3 regions of the Geodermatophilus sp. Leaf369 genome follow, and region 2 is predicted to be linked to each of the others. Evidence: riboswitches for the same ligand, from Rfam matches in the RefSeq annotation. Region 2 holds a riboswitch; each other region holds the start of a gene.

What was found. A riboswitch is a leader RNA that binds a small molecule or an ion and turns the genes downstream of it on or off. The one in region 2 is predicted to bind S-adenosylmethionine.
Positions count from the first base shown of each region.
Region 1: linked by a shared signal. The riboswitch ahead of ASG36_RS18515 (hypothetical protein) and the one ahead of ASG36_RS10360 (aminotransferase class V-fold PLP-dependent enzyme) in region 2 are both predicted to bind S-adenosylmethionine.
Region 3: linked by a shared signal. The riboswitch ahead of thrC (threonine synthase) and the one ahead of ASG36_RS10360 (aminotransferase class V-fold PLP-dependent enzyme) in region 2 are both predicted to bind S-adenosylmethionine.

Region 1 covers NZ_LMQA01000004.1:446,536-457,123, reverse strand. The annotation lists gene ASG36_RS18540 (hypothetical protein) at 1-319, shown strand, start outside; gene ASG36_RS18535 (ATP-binding domain-containing protein) at 316-1,986, shown strand; gene ASG36_RS18530 (hypothetical protein) at 1,983-2,879, shown strand; gene ASG36_RS22065 (antitoxin) at 2,863-3,108, opposite strand; gene ASG36_RS18520 (hypothetical protein) at 3,151-3,591, opposite strand; SAM riboswitch class IV at 3,682-3,798, shown strand; gene ASG36_RS18515 (hypothetical protein) at 3,831-4,232, shown strand; gene ASG36_RS18510 (hypothetical protein) at 4,299-4,595, shown strand; gene ASG36_RS18505 (D-2-hydroxyacid dehydrogenase family protein) at 4,616-5,563, shown strand; gene ASG36_RS18500 (bifunctional diguanylate cyclase/phosphodiesterase) at 5,639-7,396, shown strand; gene ASG36_RS18495 (dihydrofolate reductase family protein) at 7,377-7,976, opposite strand; gene ASG36_RS18490 (DUF429 domain-containing protein) at 8,006-9,739, opposite strand; gene ASG36_RS18485 (VOC family protein) at 9,765-10,097, opposite strand; gene ASG36_RS18480 (DUF1524 domain-containing protein) at 10,211-10,588, shown strand, end outside.
Region 2 covers NZ_LMQA01000002.1:317,539-325,815, forward strand. The annotation lists gene ASG36_RS10345 (methionine ABC transporter ATP-binding protein) at 1-865, shown strand, start outside; gene ASG36_RS10350 (methionine ABC transporter permease) at 862-1,521, shown strand; gene ASG36_RS10355 (MetQ/NlpA family ABC transporter substrate-binding protein) at 1,545-2,366, shown strand; SAM riboswitch class IV at 2,429-2,541, shown strand; gene ASG36_RS10360 (aminotransferase class V-fold PLP-dependent enzyme) at 2,580-3,944, shown strand; gene ASG36_RS10365 (OsmC family protein) at 4,009-4,482, shown strand; gene ASG36_RS10370 (ABC transporter substrate-binding protein) at 4,543-5,514, opposite strand; gene ASG36_RS10375 (ABC transporter substrate-binding protein) at 5,550-6,524, opposite strand; gene ASG36_RS10380 (amino acid ABC transporter ATP-binding protein) at 6,602-7,381, opposite strand; gene ASG36_RS10385 (amino acid ABC transporter permease) at 7,378-8,277, opposite strand, start outside.
Region 3 covers NZ_LMQA01000001.1:1,162,444-1,173,031, reverse strand. The annotation lists gene ASG36_RS05800 (DUF3263 domain-containing protein) at 102-431, shown strand; gene ASG36_RS21785 (LytR C-terminal domain-containing protein) at 843-1,766, shown strand; gene ASG36_RS05790 (alpha/beta fold hydrolase) at 1,868-4,729, shown strand; gene ASG36_RS05785 (ABC transporter permease) at 4,726-5,604, shown strand; gene ASG36_RS05780 (Cof-type HAD-IIB family hydrolase) at 5,614-6,435, opposite strand; SAM riboswitch class I at 6,483-6,610, shown strand; gene thrC (threonine synthase) at 6,629-7,924, shown strand; gene ASG36_RS05770 (hypothetical protein) at 7,957-8,379, shown strand; gene groL (chaperonin GroEL) at 8,573-10,201, shown strand; gene ASG36_RS05760 (iron-siderophore ABC transporter substrate-binding protein) at 10,404-10,588, shown strand, end outside.

The DNA.
Region 1 (10,588 bases), on a different contig from region 2:
GCACGTCCTCGTCGTCCCGGTGCCGCTGGTGGGCAGCGATCTCGCGGCTCTGAACCTGGCGGTCCAGCCGCCCTGTCCGGCGCTGTTCCGCGTCGTCGGCGCCGCCACGCCGGTCCAGCATCGGTTGCTCGACGTCCGTCAGGAAGCACGGGAGAAGGCCGCGGCGCAGCGGGCCGTGCTGCGAGCCAGGCTCGACGCGGGCCGGGCCCTTGCCGCCGCGCGGCGGGCCGCCATGTCGACGACCGAGGGTGGCTCGCCTGACATGCTGCCCGCGCGGGTGCCGGTGTCGACGCCCGCGGACACGGGGGAGCGGACATGACAGCGCGGATGGTCCCGGCGGACGCGGCGTTCGCCTCGGACGCGGAGCGGTTGTTCGTCACGGCGCTGTGCGACCAGCTGCCCGACGTCGCGGTGCTCATCTGCAACCAGCGGTTCACCGACCGCGGCGCCGACCGCGAGGCCGACGTCATCGTCGCCTGGCCCGGACACGGGGTCGCCGTCCTCGAGGTGAAGGGCGGCAGCGTCTCGCTGCGTGACGGGCAGTGGTGGCAGACCGGCGGCAAGAGCAAGGCCATCCACCCGGTCGAACAGGCCCTGAAGTGCAAGTACGCCCTTCGGGACTTCCTGTGGGCCGCGCCGCGGTGGTCGCGGGGCAACCCGCGGCTGGTGCACATGGTCGCCCTGCCGACGACGACGCTGCCCGAGGGCTTCGCCGCACCCGATGCGCCGCGCTGGGCGCTGATCGACCGGAGCGAGTTGCCGGTCGCGGCCGGCCGGATCGCCTCGGCCCTGCGGCAGGCGGACAACCAGCCCGACGCCCCGACCAAGGACGACGTCGACCTGCTCGTGGACTGCTTGGTCGGCACCCTGATCCCACAGGCCGACCTGGTCGCCCAGCTCGGGGAGCGGGAGGCCACCGTCGAGCTGCTGACCCGTGAGCAGGCCAAGCTGCTGGACTTCTGCGAGTCCCACGACCGGGTCGAGATCCGCGGTGGCGCGGGGTCGGGCAAGACCTGGCTGGCGGTGGAGAAGGCCCGACGGCTGACCGCCGCGGGTCAGCGGGTCGCGCTGCTCTGCTACTCCCGCGGCCTGGCCGAGTTCCTCCGCCGCCGCGTGGCCCTGCTGCCGCCCAAGCAGCAACCGGCCTACGTGGGGGAGTTCCACGCGCTCGGCATCCGGTGGGGCGTCGAACGGGGCACCGACGACGACAGTCCCTACTGGGAGGAGCGGCTGCCGCAGCAGATGGTCCAGCTGGCCTCCGCGCTGCCGTCCGAGGAGCGCTTCGACGCGATTGTCGTCGACGAGGCCCAGGACTTCGACCAGTCCTGGTGGCCGGCGGTGCTCGCCTCGCTGCGCGACCCCGACGGCGGCTGCCTCTACGTGTTCGCCGACGAGGGCCAGCGCGTCTTCGCCCGGCAGGGCCGCCCCACCGTCGAGCTCGGCACCTACGACCTCAACGAGAACCTGCGGAACACCAAGCAGATCGGCGGCACGTTCTCCAGCCTGGCGCCGGCGCAGATGAGGCTGCTGGGCGGGACCGGTGCGCCCGTCCGCTTCGTGCCGTGCGCGACCGACGACGCCGTCGACGCCGCAGACGGCGTTGCCGAGGAGCTGCTCGACGAGGGCTGGCCCCCGGAGGCGCTGGCGCTGCTGACGACCTACCGCCGACACCCGGTCCAGGCCGAGCGCCAGGCCGCCGGGCAGGACGCCTACTGGGCCTCCTACTGGGACGACGAGGACCTCTTCTACGGCCACGTGCTCGGGTTCAAGGGCCTGGAGCGGCCGGCGGTCGTGCTGGCGGTCAACGGGTTCCGCGATGAGGCGCGGGCCCGGGAGATGCTCTACGTCGGGCTGTCCCGGGCCCGGGACCTGCTGGTGGTCTGCGGGGACCTCGACCTGATCCAGCGCGTCGGCGGGGACGCCGTCGCGCACCGACTACGCGGGTCGGATGCGACCCGCGCACTGATCGCGAGGGTGCGTCCATGACCTCGTCCGACCCCGGGGCGCTGGCAGCAGCCGACGTCCTCGTCTCCTCGGACCGACCCTGGCAGAGCGAGCTCCGGCTCCGGCAGGCCCGGTGGCGCGAACACCTCGGCCTGCCAGCCGGTGACCACCAGGGCCGGCCGTTGGGATCGCTGCTGCCGGCCGGGGACACGACGAGCAACTTCCTCACCCGAACAGTCGCCGCAGCGGTCGAGCGGGCGCGGACCCGGCCGGGTGCCCTGATCAGCGCACCCCGTGTCTACGAGAACATGCTGTCGTCGCAGCCGTTGGCGTTCAACCTGTTCGCCGAGCTGGCCGCCGACCTGGACCTGGCGACGTCGGTGTGCCGCCTGCTGTGGCCGGACCTCGTGCGCACCGTGACGACGATCGAGTTTGAGTGGTCCCCGGGTCGAGGGGACGACCGGTTCCTGGGGAACCGCTCGGCGTTCGACGTCGCCATTCGGGCCGTCGACGCCGCCGGGCGACCGACGTGCGTGGGCATCGAGGTGAAGTACCACGAAGACCTGACCCAGGATCCCGGTCCACCCCGGTCGGACCGGTACGGCGAGGTCGCCCGAGAGTCCGGGGTCTTCACCGACCCCGAGGCACCCGCACTGCGTGCCCTGCCGCTGCGCCAGCTGTGGCTGGACCACCTGCTGGCCCTGTCCATGGTCGGCGACGCCCCGGACCGTGTGGCCGCGACGAGGTTCGTCGTCCTGGCACCCGCCACCAACCCGGCGGTCGTCTCGGCCGACGTGCGCTACCGCGAGCTCCTGTCGGACGCACTCACCTACGAGCGGAGGACCCTGGAGGAGGTGGGTGCTGTCATCGCCGGAACGACCCCGGGACGGTGGATCCGGGACTTCCACCAGCGCTACCTCACTCCGCCGACCTGAGCCCCTCACCGGCTGGACGTCGGCCGTCGGCGATCGCGCCCAGCAGCACCTGAGCCGAGAGCCCCGTGTCCGGCAGCGCCACCAGCAGGCGGGCGCTCCCGGTCGGCTCGGGCACAGCGGCGAGCTCACGCACGGCAACCGCGTTCACCGTCGTCTGCTCGGCCGCAGCGATCGCCTCCAACGCCGCGACGACGTGCTCCGGGACGTTCGTCAGGTGCAGGGTCGCCATCCCGACATTCTCCGGGCCCACGACCGACTCGGCAGGCACGCGTCACGCAGCTGGCCAGGACCGACGGGGCATCACGACCACCACCGTGTGCCCGTTCCCCACGTGCAGGCTGCAGTCCAGCCCGTCCCGATGGCGCAGCACCGACTCCAGCGCGGACACCCACGCGTCGTCGCCGGGGGACAGCCCGGCCGGGCCGCGACGTTCCAGGCACATGGCCAGGTGCAGCTCGGTGCGGTCGGCGCCTTCGGACTCGGCCACGACGTCGTGCAGCTGGACCAGGTTGCCGATGGCCAGTCGGTCGGGCTCGGCGTCGAGGTCCTCGACCGGGACGCACAGCGGGACCATCGTGCCGTCGGCTCGCAGCCACGTCAGGAAGAGCGAGCGACGGACGGGCTGGCCGCCCAGGGTGAGCAGTCCCTTCCAGCGCTCGGTCAGCTCGGCGTCGGTGGTCACGGGGACGGTGGGCAGCGGCGGTGTCGTCATGCCCGGCAGCCTCGCGCGAACGGCGGCCACCGCGATGATCTTGTCCACAGGGTGCGTTTCTGTCGGACCCCCGTCCTAGGCTGAGAAACAGGTCCAGAGCGGACAGCGCACAGCCTCCCGGCTTGCTGTCCCGGCAACCTCGCTCCGCACAAGGTGCCTCCGGGAGAAGACCGGGTCGACCGCGTCCGCGGTCGGCAAGGGTGGGGCGCCCGACGGCGCCCCCGGGCGAGAGGGCTCCCATGCCTGATGACACCCACCGCGGCGACCGCTTCGAGCCGCCGTACACAGCCGTCCCGCGGCACCTGCCGTCGTTCGCCGACTGCGCACGGCAGGCCCCCGGTCACCGTCCGCACCACATCCAGGTCCGGTTGTCTGCTGAGGCGCAGACCCGCGAAATCGTCGTCGTGATGGACGTCGACCGGGAATCCGCGGTCGTGGCGGCGGGCGACCAACTGCTCCGCGTCCGCACCCACGACGCCCCGCGGGTGGCTGCCCTCGTCCGCCGGCACGGGCCGGTCGCGCACCTGGACCGGCGGCACCACCTGCTGCTGCTCGACCTGCCCGACGAAGGCCACCGGGCCGCGTTCTCCGTGCGGCTCCCGGGTGAGGGAGCCAGCCCCTGCTCTCCCGCCGACGGGTGAGACCGCCTCAACAACCACCGGCCACGAGCCGATGCGAGCGGAACCACCCCGACAGGAGCCGACCCCGTGGACCGCACCGCCGACGACCGCACCTCAGACGACCCCGTCTCGCCCCGCCTGCTGCTCTTCGGCGTGCTCACGCCGCTGCTGGTCGGCGGCTTCGTGCCCGCGCTGGCCGGGATCGCGACGGTCTGGCTGTTCTGCGGGCTCGCGGCACTGGTGGTCACGTCGATGGGCGTCGCCGTCCGCCGGGGTGACCCGGGGGAGGACGGCGACGAGGAGTCCGTGGTCGGGGGTCACTGGTGGCGGCTGGTCGACGAGGACCCCAACACCGCGGCGGCCCGGGCAGGCAGCTGGGGCTGACCGGGAGTAGACCGGAGCACGTGCACCGCATCGCGCTCCTCGACGACCACCAGTCCGCCGCCGCCCGCTTCGCCGACTGGTCGACGCTGCCAGTCGAGGCAGAGGTGGTCGCGTTCGCCGACCACGTCGCTGATCCCGACGCCCTCGTGGCGAGGCTCCGCGGCTTCGACGTCGTCGTCGCCATGCGTGAGCGCACCGCCTTCCCCCGCGAGGTGCTCGAGCGGCTCACCGACCTCCGCCTGCTGGTCACCACCGGCGCGGCCAACGCCGCCATCGACCTCGACGCGGCGAGAGATCTCGGCGTCGCGGTGACCGGCACCGGCGCGCACGGGCCGGCCACTGCCGAGATGACCTGGGCGCTGATCCTCGCCGTCGCCCGCAACGTCCCGGTCGAGGACGCCTCGATGCGGGCCGGCGGCTGGCAGCACACCGTCGGCCGCGACCTCGCCGGCGCCACCCTCGGCGTCATCGGGCTGGGCAACCTCGGCTCGGCGGTCGCCCGGGTCGGGCAGGCCTTCGGCATGAACGTCGTCGCGTGGAGCCAGAACCTCACCGACGATCGCGCCGCCGAGGTCGGCGTCCGCCGGGTCGAGCGGGACGAGCTGCTGCGCACGGCGGACGTCGTCTCGATCCACCTCAAGCTCTCCGACCGCACCCGTGGGCTCCTCGGTGCACCCGAGCTGGCGCTGATGAAGCCGACCGCGATCCTGGTCAACACCAGCCGCGGGCCGATCGTCGACGAGGCCGCCCTCGTCGCGGCACTCCGGGACGGGTCGATCCACGGCGCCGGTCTCGACGTCTACGACACCGAGCCGCTGCCGGTGGACTCCCCGCTGCGCGAGCTGCGCCGCGCCGTCCTCACCCCGCACCTGGGCTACGTCACCGAGCGCACCTACGAGGTCTTCTGGCGCGACGCCGTCGCCGACGTCGCGGCCTGGCTGTCGGGCGCGCCCGTGCGGGTGCTGTAGCGACAGTCGTCACCCTGCCGGGGGAACCGCGCTGACATCCCCGGCGCGGAACCGGATCGGTGCTGAAATGGGTCGGTGAAGCTGCTCCGCACGCCCGAGGTCGCCACGCCCCGGGCGATGGCGGGCACCATCGCCGTCTTCTACGTCGTCGGCGGGCTGGCCGGACTGCTCATCACCTGGGGCGCGGACACCCGCGGCGCCCAGGAGGTCGCACTCCTGACGCTGTCCGCCACGGCCTTCGCCTGCGCGGTCGTCGTCCACCGGTGGGCGCGGGGCTGGCCGCGCTGGGCCTTCCACGTCGCGATCAGCTCCGCGGTGGTCCTGATCGCCGTCGCCGTCGTGCTGGCGCCGGACGCGGCCAGTGCGCTGGTGGTCGCCGCGTTGATGTCGTTCGTGGTCGTGGTCGGCTACCTGTTCTTCAGCCTCGTCGTCGGCACCGCCTACCTGGTGGGCGCCCTGGTGGCCGCGACACTCTCCCTCCACGTGCAGGGCGACGTCGCCCTGCCCACCGCGTTGGCCCTCCAGGCGGTGGTCGTCGCGCTGGGCACGGTCACCCGCAGCCTGGTGCTGCGCGCCTCGGGGGCCAGTCGTGACCCACTCACCGACCTGAGGAACCGCCGCGGCTTCGACCAGGCGATGCAGGAACTGCTGACGAACGCGGGGGGCGACGTCCGGATGTCGGCCGCGCTGCTGGACCTGGACGGGTTCAAGGCGGTCAACGACACCCAGGGCCACGAGGCCGGGGACCAGGTGCTCCGCCAGGTCGCCGAGGCGTGGAGCGCAGCACTGCCGGCGGGAGCGGTGCTGGCCCGGCACGGCGGCGACGAGTTCGCGCTGCTGCTCCCGGGCCTGGCCGGCACCGAGGCCCTCGCCCTGGTGCGCGGCGTCTGCGCCCGGCACCCCGACCTGCGGCTCTCGGTGGGGGTGGCCCAGCACGTGCCGGGGGAGAGCGCGGCCCAGCTGATGCGTCGCGCCGACCAGGCGCTCTACGCGGCCAAGGCGGCCGGGCGCGGCCGCTGCGAGCTGGAGGGCGGCGACGTCCCCCAGCTGGTGAGCGATCTGGCCGCCGCCGTCCGCGCCGGGGACGTGCACGTGTACTTCCAGCCCATCCAGCAGCTGGCCACCGACTCTGTCCTGGGCGTCGAGGCCCTGGCCCGGTGGAACCGGCCCGGGGTGGGCCCGGTGCCGCCGGAGGAGTTCATCGCCCTCGCCGAGCGGCACCACCTCATCGGCGCGCTCGGCGAGCACGTGCTGCGCAGCGCCACCGGGCAGCTCGCCGACCTGTACGCCCGCACCGGCCGGCGGCTGCGCCTGGGCGTCAACGTCTCCGGCCTGGAGCTGTGTGACCCCGGCTACCCCGAGCGCGTGCGCGCGATCCTCGCCGAGACCGGGTGGCCGGCGGCCGAGACCGTGCTCGAGGTGACCGAGAGCCTGCTGGACGCCGAGTCCACCGAGGCCGTCTGCGCGCTGGACACCCTGCGCGCCCAGGGCATCGTCGTCGCGATCGACGACTTCGGCACCGGCTACTCCTCGCTGAGTCGCCTGGACACCCTCCCGGCCGACGTCCTGAAGGTCGACTCCTCCTTCATCGCCACCATCACCACCTCACCGCGCCGGGCCCAGCTGCTGCGCAGCATCGTCGGGCTGGCCACCGGGCTGGGTCTGGACGTCGTCGCCGAGGGCGTGGAGAGCGCCGAGCAGGCAGCGCTGCTGGACACCCTGGGCTGCACCTACGGCCAGGGCTGGCTGTACGGCCCGCCGGCGCCGCTGGCCGAGGTGGTCGCCGGCCTCGGCTGGTCCGACGACGCGCAGGTCAGCGCCCCGCAACCCTGACCGGGAACGACAGGTGGGTGACCCGGTCACCCTGCACGTACACCGTCGGGTCACCCAGCAGCACCGTGTCCAGCGGGACGTCGCCGAAGTACCGGCGTCCCGACCCGAGGACGACGGGCACCAGGTCCATGTCGACCCGGTCCAGCAGGCCCGCGGCCAGCGCCTGACCGGCGACCGTCCCGGCGGCCAGGCCGACGACGGCGTCCCCGGCGAGCTCCTGGGCCGTCGCGACTGCGTCCCCCAGGGTGGTCATGAACGTCGTCGACGGGCCGGCCCACTGCCAGTCGCGCGGCGGCTCGTGGGTCAGGACGACGACCGGGACACCCAGCGGGTGCACGCCGTGCCAGCCGTCGGTCAGGTCGAACAGCCGACGCCCGACGACGAGTGCGCCCAGCGACGCCCGCCACGCCGTCCAGTGGTCGGCGCTCGCCCGGCTCAGCCGGAACGGCGGCAAGTCCCCGGCGTTGGGCACCTCCACGTCCCCGCTGCCGTACCAGTCGAACAGGTGCTCGGGGGTGTCGTCATCGTGGGCGATGAAGCCGTCCACGGACACCGATGCCGACGTCGTCACGATTCCCATGCGAGGAGGACCGGGCCGCGGCCCGGGACTCATCGCCCGGTGAGCTTCTCCAGCCTCGCCCGCAGCGCCGGCGCTCGGTGCGCGTTGCCGTGCAGCTCCACGTACCGCTCCCCGAACGCCGACAGCAGCGCGTCGTCCAGCCGGCGGACCGCACCCGGCGGGTACCGGTAGCCCATCTTCTCGGCGATCGCGGCGTCGTCCGCCGTCCGCAGCACGTCGCCCAGCTCCACCAGCGAGGTCACGCCCAGCTCGAGGAGCAGGCCGGAGATCCAGTCGTAGTGGTCCGGGCGGGACCAGTCGGCGTCGGCGTACTGGCCGGCCAGGAACGCGGCGAGCTCGCGGGGGGCGATGCGCGGGTCGTCGGGGTCCTCGTCCTCGGTGGCCTCGATCGCCGGGGCCCGCAGCCGCTCGCGGATCGCGGTGAACTCCTGGTCGGCGAGTTCCAGCAGGCCCGCGGCCAGGGTGAACCGCCGGTCGAACTCCGAGGCGTGCTCGGCGGGCACCGTGCCCTTGTAACGGATGTCGTGCTCGAACTCGGCCCACGCGTGCTGCAGCACGGTGCGCACCTGGACCTGCACCCGGCGGTCGCGCAGCGCCGGCCACTCGTCGGCGCGGGCGGGGTCGACGGCGATCTGCAGGTGCCGGCTGGCGTAGCCGAACCGACCCTCGCGCGCGGTCTGCGAGGCCAGGTCGCGGTCGTCGAGCACCACCACCTGCTCGGCGAGCAGCTCGGCCACCACGACGACGTCGCTCTGCACGTAGGTGATCACCCGGACGCCGATCACGTCGCCGATCTCGGTGGCCGGGTCGGCGTACAGCCGGACGCCGTCCATCTCCCGCGTCGCCTTCTCCGCGTAGGAGGCGATCGTCTTTGCCCGCCCGGTCACCGACAGGTAGTTGATCCCGGCCTCGTTCAGCAGACCGCTGACCAGGGCCAACGCCGACTCCGCAGCGGTGACGGTCTCCGGGTAGGTGTCGGCGTAGGCCTGGATGGCGCGCGGCACCGGGTCCAGGTCGGGCGGGGGCGTGGCCTTCAGCGGCAGCAGGTCCGAGGGCAGGGTGGGGGTCACGATCGCGCCCGACGTCGCGTCGCCGTAGGTGGTCACGTCGTCCGGACGGCGGACGGCGATCCACCCCACGTAGGCGCAGACGACCGCGTCGACCTGGTCCTCGACCACCCGCAGCTGAGACTTCTTCGTCGCCGCGACCACCTGGTCGCGCAGGTCGGCGAACAGCGAGCCCAGCTGCAGCTCCGACACCGCGGCCAGGTGGTCCATGAGCACCAGCAGCTCGGCCTGCAGCTGGGGGAACTCCCGGCCCGGCTTGTTCTTGTACTTGAGCGTCTTGCCCAGCCGGAACAGCGAGACGGTGGCGGCGTGCGGGTAGACCTCGATGCCGCGCCTTTCCCGGCCCGAGCGGGGGTTCAGGTCCAGTCCGAGCCGACGGGCCAGCCGACCGCCGCGGGTGTCGCCGTCGGTGAACTCGGGCTTGCCCTGGTTGGTCGGGTGCGCCCCGGCCTGGAACTTCGCGAAGTCGGCGTTGAGCTCCTTCTCGGCGTCCCGGTTGCCGGTCGCGTTGGTGACCAGCAGCGGCGCGTCGATGGCCACGATGCAGGGCCCGGCGACGAACGGGGCGAGCGCGGCCTCGATCTGCTCGTCGGTGCGGACGGCGGAGACGTGCACCAGCCGCCCGTCGTCGTCGAGCACCGCGAGCCCGGTGGGCGACTTGAACCCCCAGGCGAGGTCGATCCCGATGTGCTGCACGGGGGACAGCCTGCCTTGTCGGCGGTCAGGCTCCGGTCAGCACGACCCGGTTGCCGTCCGGGTCGGTCAGCTGCAGCAGCCGGGACGCCGTCGCCTGCTGCGGACCGTCGTGGTCGACCCCGGCCGCGGTCAGCGCCGCGACCACCGCGTCCAGGTCGTCGGTGGCCAGCGTGACGCCGGACCGCCCGGCCCGGTCGGCCTCGAGGAACACCTGGACGCCGCCGTCGGGCAGGTGCCACTCCAGCAGGCCGTCCATCGGGCGGGCGTCGGGGGCGCGGTCGAACAGGGTGGCGTACCAGCGCTCGGCGCGGTCCAGGTCGGAGACGGCGAGGCTGGCCAGGGCGTTCGTGACGGTCATCGGGCTCTCCTGTCGGTGGGAGTGTCCTGGTGAGGACCCCGTGGTCGGGCGCGACTCATCGGTCCCGCGTGTCGGGAGCCGGCGGCGCGGGCCCCGGCCCGCAGGATCGACGGGTGCGTCGACCAGGGGGACTGTTCGGCGCCGTCGCCGTCCTGGCCCTCGCCACCGGCTGCACCCCCGAGGTCACCGCCGAGAGCGCGGCCCCGACGTCCGAGGCCACCGTGTCCGCGACCGTCGTCCCCGCGGTCGAGCCCGGGAGTGCGCTCGCGGCGCTCGCCGCGCTCCCCGTCCAGGGCCGTGCGCCCCAGACCGGCTACGACCGCGACCAGTTCGGCGCCGGCTGGGTCGACACCGACCGCAACGGCTGCGACACCCGCAACGACGTGCTGGCCCGCGACCTGGTCGACGAGCAGTTCAAGCCCGGCACCCGGGACTGCGTCGTCGTCACCGGCACGCTGGCCGACCCCTACTCCGGGACGACGATCACCTTC
Region 2 (8,277 bases):
GCTCATCCGGCTGGTGAACCTGCTCGAGCGGCCCACCTCCGGGTCGGTCACCGTCGACGGGCGGGTGCTCACGGACCTCTCCGCCGACGAGGTGCGGAAGGCCCGCACCTCGATCGGGATGGTCTTCCAGCACTTCGAGCTCATGGACTCCCGCACGGCCGCGGAGAACGTCGAGCACCCGCTGGAGCTGGCCGGGGTCGGTCGGGCCGAGCGGCGCCGCCGGTCCGGGGAGCTGCTGGACCTGGTCGGGTTGAGCGAGCGGGCCGCGGCCCGGCCCGGCCAGCTCTCCGGCGGGCAGAAGCAGCGGGTGGCGATCGCCCGCGCCCTTGCTGCCCGGCCCACCGTGCTGCTCTGCGACGAGGCCACCTCGGCCCTGGACCAGACCAGCACCACCGGGGTGCTGGAGCTGCTGCGGCGGGTCCGCGACGAACTCGGCCTCACCGTCCTGCTCATCACCCACGAGATGGCCGTGGTCAAGGCCGTCTGCGACTCCGCGGTGCTGCTGGAGGCCGGTCGGGTGGTCGACGGCGGCCGACTCGACGAGGTGCTGGCCCGGGGCGACTCCCCGCTGGCCGCGGCCCTGCTGCCCGCCCCGGTCGCCGACGAGAGGGAGACCGGCACCCTGGTGCGGGTCACCGTCACCGACGCGACGCCGGAGACCCGGGTGTTCCAGGCCCTGGTCGGCGGGCTCGGGCTCGACGTCGAGGTCGCCGGCGGCTCGGTGGAGACCGTCGCCGGGGGCCGGCACGGTCGCCTGCTGCTGCGGGTCACCGGCACCGACCAGAGCGGCCTGGACACCGCGCTCGAACGGTTGCGCGCCGAGGGCTCCCGGGTCGAGCGCGTCGCGGCCGGAGCGGCCCGATGAGCGACTGGTCCCGCATCTGGCCCCAGCTCCTCGACGCCACCGGCGAGACGCTCTACATGGTCGCCGTCGCCGCCGTCATCACCGTGCTGCTCGGCATCCCGCTGGGCGTACTGCTCACCGTCACCGGGCCCCGCGCGCTGGCCCCGCACCCGGTGCTGAACCGGGTGCTCGGGCTGCTGGTCAACCTGGGCCGCTCGCTGCCGTTCATCATCCTGCTGGTCCTGGTCGCCCCGCTGACCCGCGGCCTGGTCGGCACCACCATCGGCTCCACCGCGGCGATCGTGCCGCTCACCATCGGCGCCGTCCCGTTCCTGGCCCGGCTGGTCGAGACCAGCCTGCGCGAGGTCGCGCACGGCAAGGTCGAGGCCGCCCTGGCGATGGGCGCCCGCCGCCGCGACGTCGTCCGCACCGTGCTGCTGCCCGAGGCGCTGCCCTCGCTCGTCGCCGGCGTCACCGTCACCGTCGTCGCGCTGATCAGCTACTCGGCCATGGCCGGCGCCATCGGCGGCGGCGGCCTCGGCGACTTCGCCATCCGGTTCGGCTACCAGCAGTTCCGCACCGACATCACCCTGCTCACCGTCGCCCTGCTGCTCGTCGTCGTCCAGGCGCTGCAGTTCGGCGGCGACACCTGGGCGCGCCGCCTGGCGCGCCGATGACCCCCCACCTGGAGAGAACCCCCGTGCGTTCCCGTCGCCTCGCCCTGACCCTGTCCGCCCTCACCGCGACCGCCGTGCTGGCCGCCTGCGGCGGTGGGGACGCCGAGCTGTCCGCCGCCGACGAACCGCTCAGCGTCGGCGCCTCCCCGGTGCCGCACGCCGAGATCCTGCGGTTCATCGACGAGAACCTCGCCGAGGACGCCGGGCTGGACCTCGACATCGTCGAGTTCACCGACTACGTCCAGCCCAACGTGGCCCTGGACGACGGCTCCCTGGATGCGAACTTCTTCCAGACCGTCCCCTACCTGGAGGAGCAGGAGGCCACCGCCGGCTACGACTTCACCGCCCTGGAGCCGGTGCACGTCGAGCCCCTGGGCATCTACTCCGACTCCCTCACCGACCTCGCCGACCTGCCCGACGGCGCCACGGTGGCCATCCCCAACGACCCGACCAACGCCGCTCGCGCGCTGCGCCTGCTCGAGGCCAACGACCTCGTGGTGCTCGCCGACACCGGCGACGCCGCCCCGACCTCGCTGGACGTCGAGAGCAGCCCGGTCGACCTGCAGATCTCCGAGGTCGAGGCCGCCCAGGTGCCCCGCTCGCTGGCCGACGTCGACATCGCGGTGATCAACGGCAACTACGCCATCGACGCCGACCTCACCCCGGCCGAGGACGCGCTGGCGCTGGAGGAGGCCGAGGGCAACCCCAACGCCAACCTGCTGGTCGTGCGGGCCGGTGACGAGGGCGACGAGCGCATCCAGACCCTGGAGGAGCTGCTGCACTCCGACGAGGTGCGCCAGTTCATCGAGGACACCTACGACGGCGCGGTCATCCCCGCGTTCTGAGCAATCCCCACCAGCTCGATCGGGTTTGACGGGTTTCGCGCGCGCATGGCACTCTGCTGGCAGGTCACGAGTGCCAGCGCGAAGCCCCGGCTCGCTGGCCGGCAACCCTTCCACCGCGACGGGGTGCTCCGGGTGACGACCTGGCGGCTGCGCAGCGCAGCCGCAAGCGCGGGTCCCGCCAGGTGCGGGCCCCTGACGGCCAGGAGCTCCCCGATGTCCACCGCACTCGACTGCCGCACCGCCCCCCTGCTGCCCACCACCGGCGCGGACACCCTCGTCCCGCTGGTCGACGGCGGCACCGCGACCTACGCCAACCTCGACGTCGCGGCCAGCGCCCCCGCGCTGGCCGCGGTCGCGGCCCGGGTCGCCGAGGCGCTGCCGCTCTACGCCAGCGTGCACCGCGGCGCGGGCTACCTCTCCCAGGTCTCCACCGCGCTCTACGAGTCGGCCCGGGACACCGTCGCGGCGTTCGTCGGTGCCCGCGCGGACGACGTCTGCGTGCTGACCCGCAACACCACCGACGCGCTCTCCCTGCTCGCCGGCTGCCTGCCCGTCGACGGCGCCGTCCTGGTGCTGGACGTCGAGCACCACGCGGACCTGCTGCCCTGGCAGGAGCGCTCCCGCGAGCTGTGCGACGTGCTCACCGCGGCGCCGACGGTCGCCGGCACCCTCGAGCTGCTGGCCGGGGCGCTGGCCGCCCGGCGCTACGTGCTGGTCGCCGTCACCGGCGCCTCGAACGTGACGGGGGAGTCCCTCCCGCTGCGCCGGGTGACCGAGCTGGCCCACGCCGCAGGTGCGCTCGTGCTGGTCGACGGGGCCCAGCTCGTCCCGCACCGGCGGTTCTCCCTGGCCGAGTCCGGCGCCGACTGGGTGGCCTTCTCCGGGCACAAGGCCTACGCCCCGTTCGGCACCGGCGCCCTGGTCGGGCGCCGCGACTGGCTGGACACCGGCCGGCCGTACCTGCCCGGCGGCGGCGCCGTCGCCCAGGTCGAGGTGGCGACGACGACCTGGGTGCCCGCCCCGCACCGGCACGAGGGCGGCTCGCCCAACGTGCTGGGCGCGGTCGCTTTGGCGGCGGCCTGCGACGCCCTCGCTGCGCTGCCCCCCGGCGCGCTGGAGGACCACGAGCGGGCGCTGCGCACCCGGCTGGTCGAGGGGCTCACTGCGGTCCCGGGCGTCCGGCTGCTGCGCATCTGGTCGGACTCGGTCGACCCCACCGGCGTCGTCAGCTTCACCGTCGCAGGCGCCGACCCCGGGCTGGTGGCCGCGTACCTGTCCGCCGAGCACGGCATCGGGGTGCGCGACGGCCGGTTCTGCGCGCACCCGCTGCTCGCCCGGCTGGGCGTCCCCGGCGGTGCGCTGCGGGCCAGCGTCGGGGTCGGCACGTCCTCGGCCGACGTCGACCGGCTGGTCGACGCGGTCGCCCGGTTCGTCGCCGACGGCCCGGCCGTCGAGTACGCGGTGGTGGAGGGCAGGCACCAGCCGGTGGCCGACCCCCGACCGCTGGCCGGGCTGGCCGGGGCCGACCTGGCCGCCGTCGCCCGCGGTGCCGGTTGCGGTCCCGCGCCGACTCGCTGAACCGCGGCACAGACCCCCGCCGAACCCGGCGGACAGCACGTCCACGACCCGAGGAGAAACCACCATGGCCACCCGGCCCAAGGCGAGCGTCGTCCCCTTCACCCACCACGCGGAGGGCACCGGCGTCGCCCAGCAGATCACCGTCGGCGGCGACGCCGGCCACGTCTTCGACGTCGACACCTACCCGGCCTTCGGCGGCGCGGACTCCTCGCCGAGCCCGCTGTCCTACGTGCTGGCGGCGCTGAGCTCCTGCAACCAGATCACCGCCTCGATCGTGGCCAAGGAGCTCGGGGTCACCCTCGGCGCCTGGACCTTCGACGTGCAGGGCGACCTGGACACCGCCGTCATGGTCAGCGGCGAGGAGGGCAACGCGAACTTCGACGCCGTCACCGTGCGGGCCACCGTGGCGACCGACGCCGACGAGGCCACCTTCGCGAAGCTCCAGGCAGAGACCGAGCGCCGCTGCCCGGTCACCCAGCTCTTCGTGCGCTCGGGCCTCGAGTACACCGCCGAGTGGGTCGCCCAGCCGCTGTCCTGACGCGGACGCCAGCGGGGCCCGGGACCGTGTCGGTCCCGGGCCCCGCTGCGTGCGGGTGCCTCAGCTGGCGACGGTGGGGTTCACCTCGGGGGCCTCGACGGCCTCGTCGGTCAGGCCCCAGCGCTCGAGGGTCTCGGCGTAGGTGCCGTCGTCGAAGGAGTGCTGCAGCGAGGCCTGGATCGCCTCGGCCAGCCCGTTGCCCTTGAGCACGGTGGCCGCCACGTAGGTGGTGTTCGGCCAGCCGGCGTTCACCGACCCGACGATCTCCAGGTCACCGACCGACTCCTGGTAGACGGCGTTCGGGTTGGGCCCGATGTAGGTGTCCAGCCGGCCGGACTGGATGGCCAGCAGGGCGTCCGCGGCGCTGACGTAGTAGTCCAGCGTCGCTGGCTCCTCCCCGGCCGCCTCGAGCTCGGCGTTCCAGTCGAGCAGGATGCGCTCCTGGTTGGTGCCCGAGCCCACGCCCACCCGCAGGCCCGAGATGCCTGCGGCGTCGGTGATGTCCAGCCCGCTGTCGGGGGCGGCGATGAAGGCCATGATCCCCTGGCGGTAGGTGGCGAAGTCGAACAGCTGGAGCCGTTCGGCGTTCACGCCCACGTTGGAGAACACCGCCTCCAGGTCGCCGGACTGCACGCCCAGCGGCCACGCCTCCCAGGTGGTGTTCACGATCTCCAGCTCCAGGCCCAGCCCGTCGGCGACCAGCTGGGCGATGTCGACCTCGCTGCCGACGACGGTGGCGTTGTCGTCGGCCAGGAAGCCCAGCGGCGGGTCACCGGCGCCGTTCACCCCGACCCGGAGCACGCCGTCCTCGGCGATGTCGGCGGGCACCAGGGCCGCGGCGTCGGGGTCCTCGTCGGTGGTCACCCGGTCGGCCTGCTCCGGGGAGGTGTCCACCACCAGCGCGGTCTCGGCCGCGGAGCCCCCGGCGGCGTCCGCGCGGGCCTCGGACTCGATCTCGGCGGAGCTGGTGCAGGCGGTGAGCAGCAGGAGGGCGGCGACGGGCAGCGCGCCGACGAGGTGGGAGAGCTTCACGGGTGTCCTCCGAGGGGTGTGGGTGGTGGGTGTGGTCACGAGCCGAGCCCGGCCGGGTTGAGCTGCGAGCTGTCGACGGCCTCGGAGTCCAGGCCCCAGCGGTCGAGCACCTCGGTGTAGGTGCCGTCCTCGATGACGTGGTCGACGGCCGCCTGGAAGGCCGCGGCGTAGCCGTTGCCCTTGACCGTGGTCACCGCGATGTCGGCGGTGGCCGGCCAACCGCCGCTGGTCGTGCCGGCGATGGCGAAGTCCTGCGGGGAGGTCGCGGCGCTGTAGGCCGCGGTCGGGTTGGGGCCCACGTAGGCGTCCAGCCGGCCCGACTGCAATGCCAGGACGGCGTCGTCGTACTTCGGGTAGTAGTCGATCGTCACCGGGTCGAGGCCGGCGGCGACGTTCTCCTCGTTCCAGGCGAGCAGGACCTGCTCCTGGTTCGTGCCCGAGGCGACCCCGACGGTGAGCCCGGCGACGTCGGGCGCCGAGGAGATCTGCAGGCCGGAGTCGGCACCGACGAGCCAGCCCAGGACGTCGGAGCGGTAGGTGGCGAAGTCGTAGATCTGCTTGCGCTCCTCGGTGACCGTGACGTTGGAGATGACCGCGTCGACGTCGCCGGACTGCAGCGACAGCGGCCAGTTGGACCAGTCGTTGACCACGAACTCCACCTCCAGGCCCAGGGAGTCGGCGAACAGCGTGGCCAGGTCGGTCTCGCTGCCGATGACGGTGGTGTTGTCGTCGGCGAAGAAGGCCAGCGGCACGGCCCCCTGGGTCACCGAGACCCGCAGGACGCCGTCCTCGAACGCGCCCGGGGGCAGCAGCGCGACCGCCTCGTCGCTGACCGTGGAGTGCACCCGGTCCTGGTCGGGGGTGGTGTTGACGGTGAGGGCGTCGGTGGCGCCGCCCTCGGAGCGGGCCTGCTCCTCGATCTCGGCGCTGCTGCTGCACGCCCCGAGGGCCAGGAGTGCGGCGGTGGCCAGGGACAAGGCGACGGTGCTGCGTCGCAGGTGTGCAGTCACGGGGGGTTCTTCCTCTTCGGGGCGTGCTTCTACGACGGACGGCGCGGGCGCGCCGTCCGGGACCTGGGGGGGTGGGGCTACAGGACCTTGGCCAGGAAGGCCTTGGTCCGTTCGTGCTGCGGGTCGTCGAGGACCTGCGCGGGGGTGCCCTGCTCGACGACGCGGCCCTCGTCCATGAAGACGATCTGGTCGGCGGCCTGGCGGGCGAAGCCGATCTCGTGGGTGACCACGATCATCGTGGTGCCGGTGCGGGCCAGGTCGGCGATGACGGCGAGCACCTCGCCGACCAGCTCGGGGTCCAGCGCCGAGGTGGGCTCGTCGAAGAGCAGCACCGCGGGCTTCATGGCCAGCGCCCGGGCGATGGCGACCCGCTGCTGCTGCCCGCCGGAGAGCTGCCGGGGGTGTGCGTCGGCCTTGTCGGCCAGCCCGACCCGGGCCAGCAGCTCCCGTGCCTCGGCCTCCACCTCGCGCCGGTCCCGGCCCTGCGCCGAGACCGGGGCCTCGGTGACGTTCTGCAGCGCGGTGAGGTGCGGGAAGAGGTTGAAGGACTGGAAGACAAAGCCGAACCGGGTGCGCTGGCGCAGCAGGTCCTTCTCCTTGAGCTCGTGCAGCTTGTCGCCCTTCCGGCGGTAGCCGACGAGTTCGCCGTCCAGGGCGACGAAGCCCCGGTCCACGGTCTCCAGGTGGTTGATCGACCGCAGCAGGGTCGACTTGCCCGACCCCGAGGGCCCGAGGACGACGGTCACGCTGCCCGGTTCGACCACGAGGTCGACGCCGTGCAGCACCTCGTTCGTGCCGAAGGACTTGTGCACCCCGTGCACCTCGACGCGACCGGGACGGGTCTCGACGGCGGTCATCGGGTCACCGGGTCCTGGCCGGAGGTCGCGGCGGCACCGGTGGGGCGTACCCGGGAGATGCCCGCGGTGAGGTTGCCGCGCAGCCGTTGCAGGGGTGTCGGTGGCAGCGTGCGGACGGCGCCCTTGGCGTAGTACCGCTCCACGTAGTACTGGATGACGGTGACCACCGTGGTGAGCACGATGTACCAGATCGCGGCCACGACGAGCATCGGGAGCACCCGCTGGGTGCGGCCGTAGATGACGCTGACGGTGTAGAACAGCTCGCCCAGGGCCAGCACGTAGACGATCGAGGTGCCCTTGAACAGGCCGATGATCTCGTTGACCGCGGTGGGCACGATGGTGCGCATCGCCTGCGGCAGCACGATCTTGGTGGACTGCCGGCGGCGCGGGATGCCGAGGCTGGCAGCGGCCTCGTGCTGGCCCTGGTCGACCGAGAGGATGCCGGCCCGCACGATCTCGGCGGAGTAGGCGGCCTGGTGCAGGCCCAGGCCCAGGATCGCGGCGCCGAACTTGTCGATCAGCGACAGCGTCTCGAAGCTGGCGAACGACGGTCCGAACGGGATGCCCAGGTCGATGGTCTGGTACAGGTAGGCGAGGTTGTACCAGAGCAGCAGCTGCAGGATCAGCGGCACGGACCGGAAGATCCAGGTGTACCCCCAGCTCACCGACCGCAGCAGCGGCGAGCGCGACAGCCGCATGAGCGCCAGCACCGTGCCCAGGGCGAACCCGAGCACCGCGGTGATCAGGGTGAGCTGGATCGTCGTCCAGACCCCGCGGACGATCGAGACCTCGCCGAGGTAGGCCAGGACGACGTCCCACTCCCACCGCGGGTTGGTGATCAGCGAGTTCAGCACCATCGCCAGCAGCACCGCGACCACGGCGGTGGCCGCCCAGCG
Region 3 (10,588 bases), on a different contig from region 2:
GGCGTCCCGGCAGCCCGTGCGCGAGGGGGTTAGCGTCGGGACGCACGCCCGCTGCGCGACCCGCGCGGGCCCCGATCGACGACCCGGAGGACCACCCCCGCATGAGCAGCGACGCCGCCACCGCACCCCAGGACCCGCAGGACGCCGCGGGCCCCGACGGGACGCCCGGTGACGTGTCGGGACTGCCCCGCCGGGAGCGTGACGTGCTGGCCTTCGAGCGGCAGTGGTGGCGCTACGCCGGGGCCAAGGAGGCCGCCATCCGCGAGCAGTTCGGGCTCTCGGCGACGCGGTACTACCAGGTGCTCAACGCCGTGATCGACCGTCCGGAGGCGCTGGCCGCCGACCCGCTGCTGGTGCGCCGGCTGCGTCGGATGCGGGCCACCCGGCAGCGCCAGCGCTCGGCCCGCACCCTGGGCATCGACCTCACCTGACCACTAGGGTCGGTCACCGTGGGGAGGCATGGGGGACCGGGCGGTGACGAGGGCCCGTCGGACGGCGAGCGCCCGGCAGGGGGCCGGCGCCGCGCGCCGGAGCCCACGGCCACCCCGCCCGACGCACCCCGCCCGGACGACGACGAGCTGACGACCCTGGGCCGGCGCACCCGGGCCGAGCGGCGCCGCGAGGGTTCGCTCCCGCCGGGGGAGGACCCCATGTCCGGCAGGCCGGTCCGCAGCATCCGGCCGACCCCGCCGCCGCCGGGCCCGCCGGCCCGACCGGTCGAGTCCGCGCGCACACCTCCGCCGGGTCGTGCCGACGGCGAGGTCGCCCCGCGCGACGGTGCACCCCCGCCGGTTTCCGGCCCCCGGACCACGTCGGACCCGCTGACCACCACCCGGCCACCGGTGCCACGCACGCCTGCGCTGCGGGCCCCCTCCACGACGAACCTGCCGGTCCCCGCGGGTCCGCCGCCGGCCCCGCCGCACGAGGCCCCGCCGGCCGGGGCCACGACGTCGGCAGCGGGCGCGACGACCGAGGCCCCTCGCGACCGGGTGCCCGAGGTCCCGGCGACGCCCGCCCCCTCGCCGTCCTCCGCCCCGGTGCCTCCTCCGCCCGGGACTCCGCGTCTGGAGGCGACCCCGTCGGCGACGACGCAGACGCCCGGTGACCGACGGCCCGGGACACCGGGTCCGGCCACCGGCCCGCAGGGCGGTCGTGCCGCGTTCCGGGCCGAGCGCCAGGCCGCGGACGCCGCGCGGCGCAAGGACGACCGTCGCCGGGGGACGCCCCCGGAGCCCACGCCCCTCGAGGAGCCCCGGCGCGGATCCCGCTCCCTGGTGATCGGCCTGGTCGCGGTCGTGGTCGTCGCGCTGGTGCTGCTGAGCGTCTGGTCCTTCCAGCGCACCGACACCGACGAGGCGGCCCGGTCGCAGCCGGTGGCCCCCACCACCGCCGCCACGACCCAGGCGCCGGCCCCGACGACCACGGCGGCGCCCGGCGGGACCCCGGCCGCCCCCGCACCCACCGGGCCGGTCTTCGCCCCGGTGTCGGTGCTCAACAGCGCAGGCATCTCCGGGCTGGCCGCCGACATCGGCGACCAGCTGGTGGCCGGTGGCTGGGAGATCCGCACCCTGGGCACCTACGGCTCCGACGACGTCGCCACCACGACGGTCTTCTACACCGAGGGCGACACCACCCAGCAGCAGGCCGCGGAGAGCCTCGTGGCCCAGTTCCCCGAGGTCAGCGGCCCGGCCGTCCGGTTCTTCGAGATCCCGGACCTGCCCGACCCGGGCATCGTGGTCATCGCCGACGGCAGCTGGCGGCCCTGACCCGCGAGGGTCCCCCGCACAGCTCCGGCACAGCCTCGTCGCCGGCGGAACACAGTCCCGTCGTCGTCCGTTCAGGTCCCGTGCGTCCCACCCGCGGGCTCGTGCGTCCCAGCCCGCGCCCCGGCGCCCGTGCGACGCTCCGTGCCCTCCCCGCCGTCCTGGTCACCGCGCTCCTCGGCGCGCTGGTGCTCGCCGTCCCCACCGCGACCCCGGCGCGCGCCGTTGAGGACGTCGCCACCGAGGACGCCACCGTCGCCTCGGGCAGCGGGGCCGACGCCGTCGAGCTGGACACCACCGTCTACGTGCCGGCCTCGGCCACGGCCGACACCCCGGCCGCCGCCGTCGTCCTCGCGCACGGGTTCGGCGGCAGCAAGGACTCCACCGCCGACGACGCCCGCGACCTCGCCGGCCGCGGCTACGTCGTGCTCACCTACTCCGCCCGCGGGTTCGGGGAGAGCACCGGGCAGATCGGCCTGGACGACCCGCGGTACGAGGTCGCGGACCTCTCCACGCTGATCGACCGGCTGGCCGAGCGGGACGACGTGCTCCTCGACGGCGAGGGCGACCCCCGGGTGGGGGTCTCGGGGGCCAGCTACGGCGGGGCGCTCTCGCTGCTGGGCGCCGCCTACGACGAGCGGGTCGACGCGATCGCCCCGCAGATCACCTGGAACTCCCTGACCAGCGCTCTCTTCCCGTCCCAGGCCGGCACCGTGGACGCCGACACCGTCGCGGCCACCCCCACCACCGGGGACACCGGGGTGTTCAAGCGGCTGTGGGCCGGGCTGTTCTTCGCGACCGGCTCGGTGCCCACCGGGGACGGGCTGCTCGCCTCGATCACCGGTGGGGGCTCGACCGGCGCCGGAGCCGGGGGCCTGCCCGACGTCGACCCCTCGACCCTGGACTCCGCGGCCGTCGAGCAGGCCCTGACCTGCGGCCGGTTCCGGCCCGAGGTGTGCGCGGCCTACCAGTCCGCGGCCTCCACGGGCACGCTCACCCCGGAGATCGCCGAGGTCCTCGACCGCTCCAGCCCCGCCGCCGTGCTCGACCGGATCACCGCGCCGACCCTGCTGGTCCAGGGCACCCAGGACTCGCTGTTCGGCCTGGGCCAGGCCGACGCCAACGCCGCCGGGATCGCCGCGAACGGCACGCCGGTCAAGGTGGTCTGGTACGAGGGCGGCCACGACTCCTCGGCCGACGAGGGCACCACCGCCGACCTGCGCGACCTGGTCGCCGGCTGGTTCGACGACCACCTGCGCGGGGAGGGCGACGCCGGCACCGGCTTCACCTACCCGGTGCCCACCGGCGTCGGTGCGGCCACCGGCAGCGTGCAGGGCGGCGGCCAGACCGAGCAGGCCGCGGCCTACCCCGGCACCGGCGACGCGGCCCCGGCGCAGCGGGCCGACGTGGCGCTGTCCGGGACCACCTTCCCGGTCGTCACCCCGCCCGGGGGCAACCCGGCCGCGATCACCACCGTGCCCGGCCTGGGTGCGGTCACCGCGGCCCTCGGCGGGACGACGGTGGAGATCCCCGGACAGTTCGCCGCCTTCGACTCCGAGCCGCTGACCACCGCCACCGACGTGGTCGGCGCCTCCACGGTGACGCTCGCGGTCTCCTCGCCGACCGGCACCGCGACGCTGTTCGCCAAGCTCTACGACGTCTCACCCGACGGCGGCCAGTTCCTGCCCTCGGGCCTGGTCGCACCGATCTCGCTGACCGGCATCTCCACCGACCCGACCGCCCCCACCGAGGTCGAGGTCGCCCTGCCCGGCATCGTGCACCGGTTCGAGACCGGCCACACCATGCGGGTGCTCGTCTCCTCCACCGACCAGGCGTTCGCCGCGCCGGCCGAGGCCGGGGTGTACTCCGTCGCCCTCGCCGGGGACGGCGCGCTGGCCGCGCCCACCGTCGACGGCACCGTGCAGGGCGAGTCCGGCGCCACCCGGTGGTGGGTGCTGCTGGCCGTCCTGGTCGGTCTCGGGGTGCTCGGTGTCGTCGTCGCCAAGCTCTGGGGCGCCCGTCGCCGGAAGCAGCTGTCGGTCGTGGAGCCCGACGGCGAGGACGTGCCGCTGCGCTTCGAGGGCGTCACCAAGTCCTACAAGGACGGGTTCACCGCCGTCCGCGACCTGTCCTTCGAGGTCCGCCGCGGCCAGGTGCTCGGCCTGCTGGGGCCCAACGGGGCGGGCAAGACCACCTCGTTGCGGATGCTGATGGGGCTGATCCAGCCCTCGGAGGGCACCATCTCCGTCTTCGGGCACCCGGCGTCCCCCGGCGCCCCGGTGCTCTCCCGGCTCGGCTCCTTCGTCGAGGGCACCGGCCTGCAGCCGCACCTGTCCGGCCGGGACAACCTGGAGCTCTACTGGGCCGCCACCGGCCGGCCCGCCGAGGACGCGCACCTGGAGGAGGCGATCGAGATCGCCGGCCTCGGGACGGCGCTGGACAAGCGGGTGCGCTCCTACTCCCAGGGCATGCGCCAGCGGGTGGCCATCGCCCAGGCCATGCTCGGCCTGCCCGACCTGCTGGTGCTCGACGAGCCGACCAACGGGCTGGACCCGCCGCAGATCCACGCCATGCGCGAGGTGCTGCAGGACTACGCGAAGACCGGTCGCACGGTCATCGTGAGCAGCCACCTGCTGGCCGAGATCGAGCAGACCTGCTCCCACGTCGTCGTGATGGCCAAGGGCCAGAAGGTCGCCGAGGGCACGGTCGAGGAGATCATCGGCACCGGTGGTGCCGTGCTGGTCGTGCTCGCCGACGACGCCGACACCGACCGGGCGGTCACCGTCCTGGAGTCCCTGGACGGTGCCTCGGTCGAGCGGGCCGACGAGGGGCTGGTCGTCGACCTCGGCGGAACCAGCCGGGCGGCCGCCGTCGCCGCCCTGGTCGGAGCCGGCATCGGCGTCGACCAGGTCACCCCGCGTCGTCGCCTCGAGGACGCGTTCCTGTCGCTGGTGGGGGAGTCATGAGCAGCACGACCGGGTCCACCGTCCAGTCCACCGGCGCCGTCGCCGGGTACCGCCCCGAACGCACCCTGCGGCTCTCGGTGGAGCTGCGCCGGCAGTTCAAGCGGCGGCGCACCATCGGGGTCTTCGCCCTGATGGTCGCCCTGCCGCTGGTGCTCATCGCCGCCCTGCAGCTCGGTGCCAGCGAGGACGCGCAGGCCAACAGCCGGCTCAACCTGGTCGACGTCGCCACGTCGTCCGGGCTGAACTTCACGCTCTTCGTGCTGTTCGCGACCACGTCGTTCTTCCTGGTCGTGGTGTACGCGCTGTTCTTCGGCGACACCGTGGCCAGCGAGGCCCAGTGGGGCTCGCTGCGGTACGCCCTGGCGACGCCGGTGCCCCGGATGCGGCTGCTCCGGCAGAAGTGGCTGGCCGCCCTGGTGCTCTCGGTGTCCGCGCTGCTGACCGTCACGGTGGTCGCCGTCGTCGCCGGCGGGATCGCGTTCGGGTTCTCCGACATCCAGACCCCGATCGGGATCAGCATCGGGCAGGCCGACGGGCTGCTGCGGCTGGCCGGGATGGTCGGCTACCTCGCCGTCCACCTGCTCGTCGTCGGCACCCTGGCGTTCTGGCTGTCCACGGTCACCGACGCGCCCCTGGCCGCCGTCGGTGGCTCGGTGTTCACCATGTTCGTCTTCGCGATCCTCGACCAGGTCGAGCAGCTCGGCGCCGTCCGCGACTACTTCCCGACCGCCGAGGAGTTCGCCTGGACCGACCTGCTGCAGACCCCGATCGACAGCGGCGACCTCTACCGCGGCGTCGTCCAGTCGCTGCTCTACGCCGCCGTCTTCACCGCCCTGGCCTTCCGGCACTTCTCCCGGCGCGACGTCACCTCGTAGCCGCGCGCGTCAGAGGGAGGCGCGGACGGCCTGGGCCCAGCCCTCGCCCATCGGGGCGTCGGTCACGGTGACGTTCGCGAGGGCGGCGGTGGCCTCGGTCATGCCCGGGACGGCGGCGCCGTTGGCGGTGATCCACAGGCGGCCGACCGCGGGTGCCATCTCCAGGTCGCTGACGGAGTCCCCGACGGCGACGGCGTCGACCGGGTCGATGCCGCGGCGCGCGAGGTCCCAGGTGATGGCGGCGCCCTTGTCGATCCCCCGCGGCATCAGGTGGTAGACGTGCGGGTCGCCCTCGTGGTCGGCCAGCGTCATCCGCGAGGTGCGCGGCACCCTCCCGTTGTCCTTGACGGTCAGCCACCCCCAGCCCCGCTCGGCCAACCAGCCGTCGACGGCGACGGTGTCCACCCAGCCGCGCAGCAGCGCGTCGGCGGCGTGCGTCGCGTGCCAGGGCGCGTGCCACTCCAGCCGGCCGGGGTGCTCGGCGACCAGGGCGTCGACCACGCCGAGGCCGGCCAGGACGTCCATCGGCGTCCGGCCCTCGTGCTCGTCGGGCAGTGCGCCGGTGAGCAGGTGCGTCTCCCGGCCGCCGTCCCAGCTGACCAGCGAGCCGAGCTCGGCGACGTGCCCGTCGACGGCGAAGACCCGGCCGGCCTCCAGCAGCTGCGCGTGGGTGCGCCCGGAGACCAGCACCAGCGGGATGCCGGACCGGTGCAGGTCCAGCAGGGCGCCGGCGGGGGAGTCGGTGAGCTCGCGTCCGGCGGTGTGGAAGAAGGAGCCGCGCGGTCCCACCATCGTGCCGTCGAGGTCGGTGTAGACGATCGCAGCGGCCATGCAGGTCATCCTGCCGGAGCCCCGGTTCCGGTACGGTGGCGCCGTTCCACTCATCCAGAGGGGCAGAGGGACACGGCCCGCTGAAGCCCCGGCAACCACCGTGCGCACTCGTGCGCGCAGCAGGTGCCCCTTCCGTCCTGCGCGGCTCGACGGCCCGACGCGGGGAAGATGAGGAGGTAGTCGTCGTATGACCATGACCGCTCCTGTTGCTGGAGTCGCTGCCCAGCGCTCCACCCAGCCCATCCCGACCAACCCCGCCCGCGGCCTGGTGTGCCGCAACTGCGGGGCCACGTTCGGCCTGATCGCCGAGCACGCCTGCGCCGAGTGCTTCGGCCCGCTCGAGGTCGACTACGACCCCGAGCTCATGCGCGCGGTGACCCGCGAGCAGATCGAGGCCGGCCCGCAGAACATCTGGCGCTACTCCGCGCTGCTGCCCACCGGTCAGGACCCCGAGTCCCGGGTCAGCCTCGACCCCGGCATGACCCCGCTCGTGCGCGCCCAGCGCCTCGGTGACGAGCTGGGCTTCACCGCCCCGCTGTGGGTCAAGGACGACTCGGCCAACCCGACGCACTCCTTCAAGGACCGCGTCGTCAGCCTGGCCGCCACCGCGGCCAGGGGCTTCGGCTACGCGAAGATCGCCTGCGCCTCCACCGGCAACCTGGCCAACTCCGTCGCCGCGCACGCCGCCCGCACCGGGCTGCCCTCCTTCGTGTTCGTGCCCAGCGACCTCGAGCCGGGCAAGATCGTCCAGTCCGCGGTCTACGGCCAGACGCTGGTCGCCGTCGACGGCTCCTACGACGACGTCAACCGGCTCACCAGCGAGCTCGCCGAGACCGACGAGTTCGAGGACTGCGCGTTCGTCAACCAGAACGTGCGGCCCTACTACGCCGAGGGCTCCAAGACCGTCGGGTACGAGATCGCCGAGCAGCTCGGCTGGCGCATCCCGGCCCAGGTGGTCATCCCGATGGCCTCGGGGTCGCTGCTCACCAAGGTGGACAAGGCCTGGCGCGAGCTGGTCGCCGCCGGCATCGTCGCCGACACCGAGTGGACCGTCTACGGCGCCCAGTCGGCCGGCTGCGACCCGATCGCCACCGCCTTCGAGAACGGCTGGGACGTCGTCAAGCCGGTCAAGCCCACCGGGATCGCCAAGTCGCTGAACATCGGCAACCCCGCCGACGGCCCCTACGCCCTGGACGCCATCCGGCGCACCGGCGGCTCGGTCGGCCGGGTCGGGGACGCCGAGATCGTCCAGGGCATCCGCGACCTGGCCCGCACCACCGGCGTGTTCGCCGAGACCGCGGGCGGGGTGACCACGGCGGTGCTGCGCCAGCTCGTCGAGCGCGGGGTGCTCGACCCGGCGAAGGAGACCGTGGTGCTCAACACCGGCGAGGGCCTGAAGACCCTGGACCCGCTCGCCCCGGTCGTCGGGCCCACCCACCGGGTGGACCCCTCGCTGAAGTCGGTCCGGGCGGCCGGGCTCATCAGCTGACCCCCGTGGACGGCCCCGGCACGCCTCCCCGGGTGCCGGGCCGATCCTGGGCTCCGGCCCTGCTCGCCGGGCACGGGGCGCTGGCCGTCGTCCTGCTCCTGGTCACCCTGGTGACCGCGCTGGTCGGCGGCCGGCTGGACGCCACCCCGGGGCCCGACGACGTCGTCCGTGCCGCGGTCCTGGTGCTCGCGCTGGCCGTGGTCGTCGGCACCGCGCTGCGGGTCGGACGGCGACGCCCCGGTGTCGAGGCGCGCTGGTCCGCCGTCGTCGCGCTGTGGGTGGTGGTGCCCTGGGCGTGGGCCGGGCTGTGGGTCGGCGGGTCGTCCCCGGCCGCGCTCTCGGTCGGCGTCCCGCTGCTGGGCTTCTTCTGGTGGCCGTTCATCCTGGTCGCGGGGCTGCTCGGGGCCGTCGTCGCCACCGTGCTGGCAGCCGTCGCCGCCCGCCGGGCGGACTGAGCCCGGACCCCCACTCCTTGCACTCGCAGGGGTCGAGTGCCAGACTCGGGCTGGCACTCGGAGCACCTGAGTGCCAACCAGGTCGGACCGGTGAGGCACCGGCACGTGAGCCGCAGGAGGCGCACGGTGCAGGTGTCGTCCGTCGCGGGCACCGCCCGACCAGCAGCGAGCCACGCATGGAGGACACCACCACATGGCCAAGATGATCGCCTTCGACGAAGAGGCCCGCCGCGGCCTCGAGCGGGGCATGAACACCCTCGCCGACGCCGTCAAGGTCACCCTCGGCCCCAAGGGCCGCAACGTCGTGCTGGAGAAGAAGTGGGGCGCCCCCACGATCACCAACGACGGTGTGAGCATCGCCAAGGAGATCGAGCTCGAGGACCCGTACGAGAAGATCGGGGCCGAGCTCGTCAAGGAGGTCGCCAAGAAGACCGACGACGTCGCGGGTGACGGCACCACCACCGCCACCGTGCTCGCCCAGGCCCTCGTCCGCGAGGGGCTGCGCAACGTCGCCGCCGGCGCCAACCCGATGGCCCTCAAGAAGGGCATCGAGAAGGCCGTCGCCTCGGTCTCGGAGTACCTCCTCTCGACCGCCAAGGACGTGGAGACCAAGGAGCAGATCGCTGCCACCGCCTCCATCTCCGCCGCTGACCCGGCCATCGGCGAGCTCATCGCCGAGGCGATGGACAAGGTCGGCAAGGAAGGCGTCATCACCGTCGAGGAGAGCAACACCTTCGGTCTCGAGCTCGAGCTCACCGAGGGCATGCGCTTCGACAAGGGCTACACCTCGCCCTACTTCGTGACCGACACCGAGCGCATGGAGGCCGTCCTCGACGACCCGTACGTGCTCGTCGTCAACAGCAAGATCAGCTCGGTCAAGGACCTGCTGCCGCTGCTGGAGAAGGTCATGCAGTCCGGCAAGGCCCTCATGATCATCTCCGAGGACGTCGAGGGCGAGGCCCTCGCGACCCTGGTGGTCAACAAGATCCGTGGCACCTTCAAGTCCGTCGCCGTCAAGGCCCCGGGCTTCGGTGACCGCCGCAAGGCCATGCTCGGCGACATCGCCATCCTCACCGGTGGCCAGGTCGTGTCCGAGGAGGTCGGCCTCAAGCTGGAGAACGCCGGTCTCGACCTGCTCGGCCGCGCACGCAAGGTCGTCGTCACCAAGGACGAGACCACCATCGTCGAGGGCGCCGGCGACACCGACCAGATCGCCGGTCGGGTCAACCAGATCCGCGCCGAGATCGAGAAGTCGGACTCCGACTACGACCGCGAGAAGCTCCAGGAGCGTCTGGCCAAGCTCGCCGGTGGCGTCGCCGTCATCAAGGCCGGTGCCGCGACCGAGGTCGAGCTCAAGGAGCGCAAGCACCGCATCGAGGACGCGGTGCGCAACGCCAAGGCCGCCGTTGAGGAGGGCATCGTCGCCGGAGGTGGCGTCGCGCTCGCGCAGGCCACCACCATCGCGTTCGAGAAGCTCGACCTCGAGGGTGACGAGGCCACCGGGGCGAACATCGTCCGCGTGGCGCTCGAGGCCCCGCTGAAGCAGATCGCCATCAACGCCGGCCTCGAGGGTGGCGTCGTGGCGGAGAAGGTCCGCAACAGCGACATCGGCTGGGGCCTCAACGCCGCCACCGGTGAGTACGTCGACCTGGTCGCCGCCGGCATCATCGACCCGGCCAAGGTCACCCGCTCCGCCCTGCAGAACGCCGCCTCCATCGCGGCTCTGTTCCTCACCACCGAGGCCGTCATCGCCGACAAGCCGGAGAAGTCCGCGCCGGCGATGCCGGGTGGCGACGGCGGCATGGGCGGCATGGACTTCTAAGAAGGACCGCGTCGCCCCCCAGGACACGCTCCGCGCGCCCCGGGACCCTGCGACGCAGCCGTTCCAGAACGTCTCGTTCGTCCCTGACGGGGCGGTCCTCCTCGGAGGGCCGCCCCGTTCGGCGTTCCGGGACGGTCGTGATCTCGCCGAGACAAGGGCAGGCTAACCTCACCGGGCCGCACTCGTCCGATCTTGGAGAACCATGACCCGCCGCCCCCTGGCCGCCCTCGCGGCCGCCGCGACCGCCCTCACCCTCGCCGCCTGCGGCAGCGGTGACGACAGCGCCGACACCGCCGAGGCCACCGGCGGCGCGTCCTCCGACAGCGCCTTCCCGGTCACCATCGAGAACAAGTTCGGCACGACCGAGATCCCCGCCGAGCCCGAGCG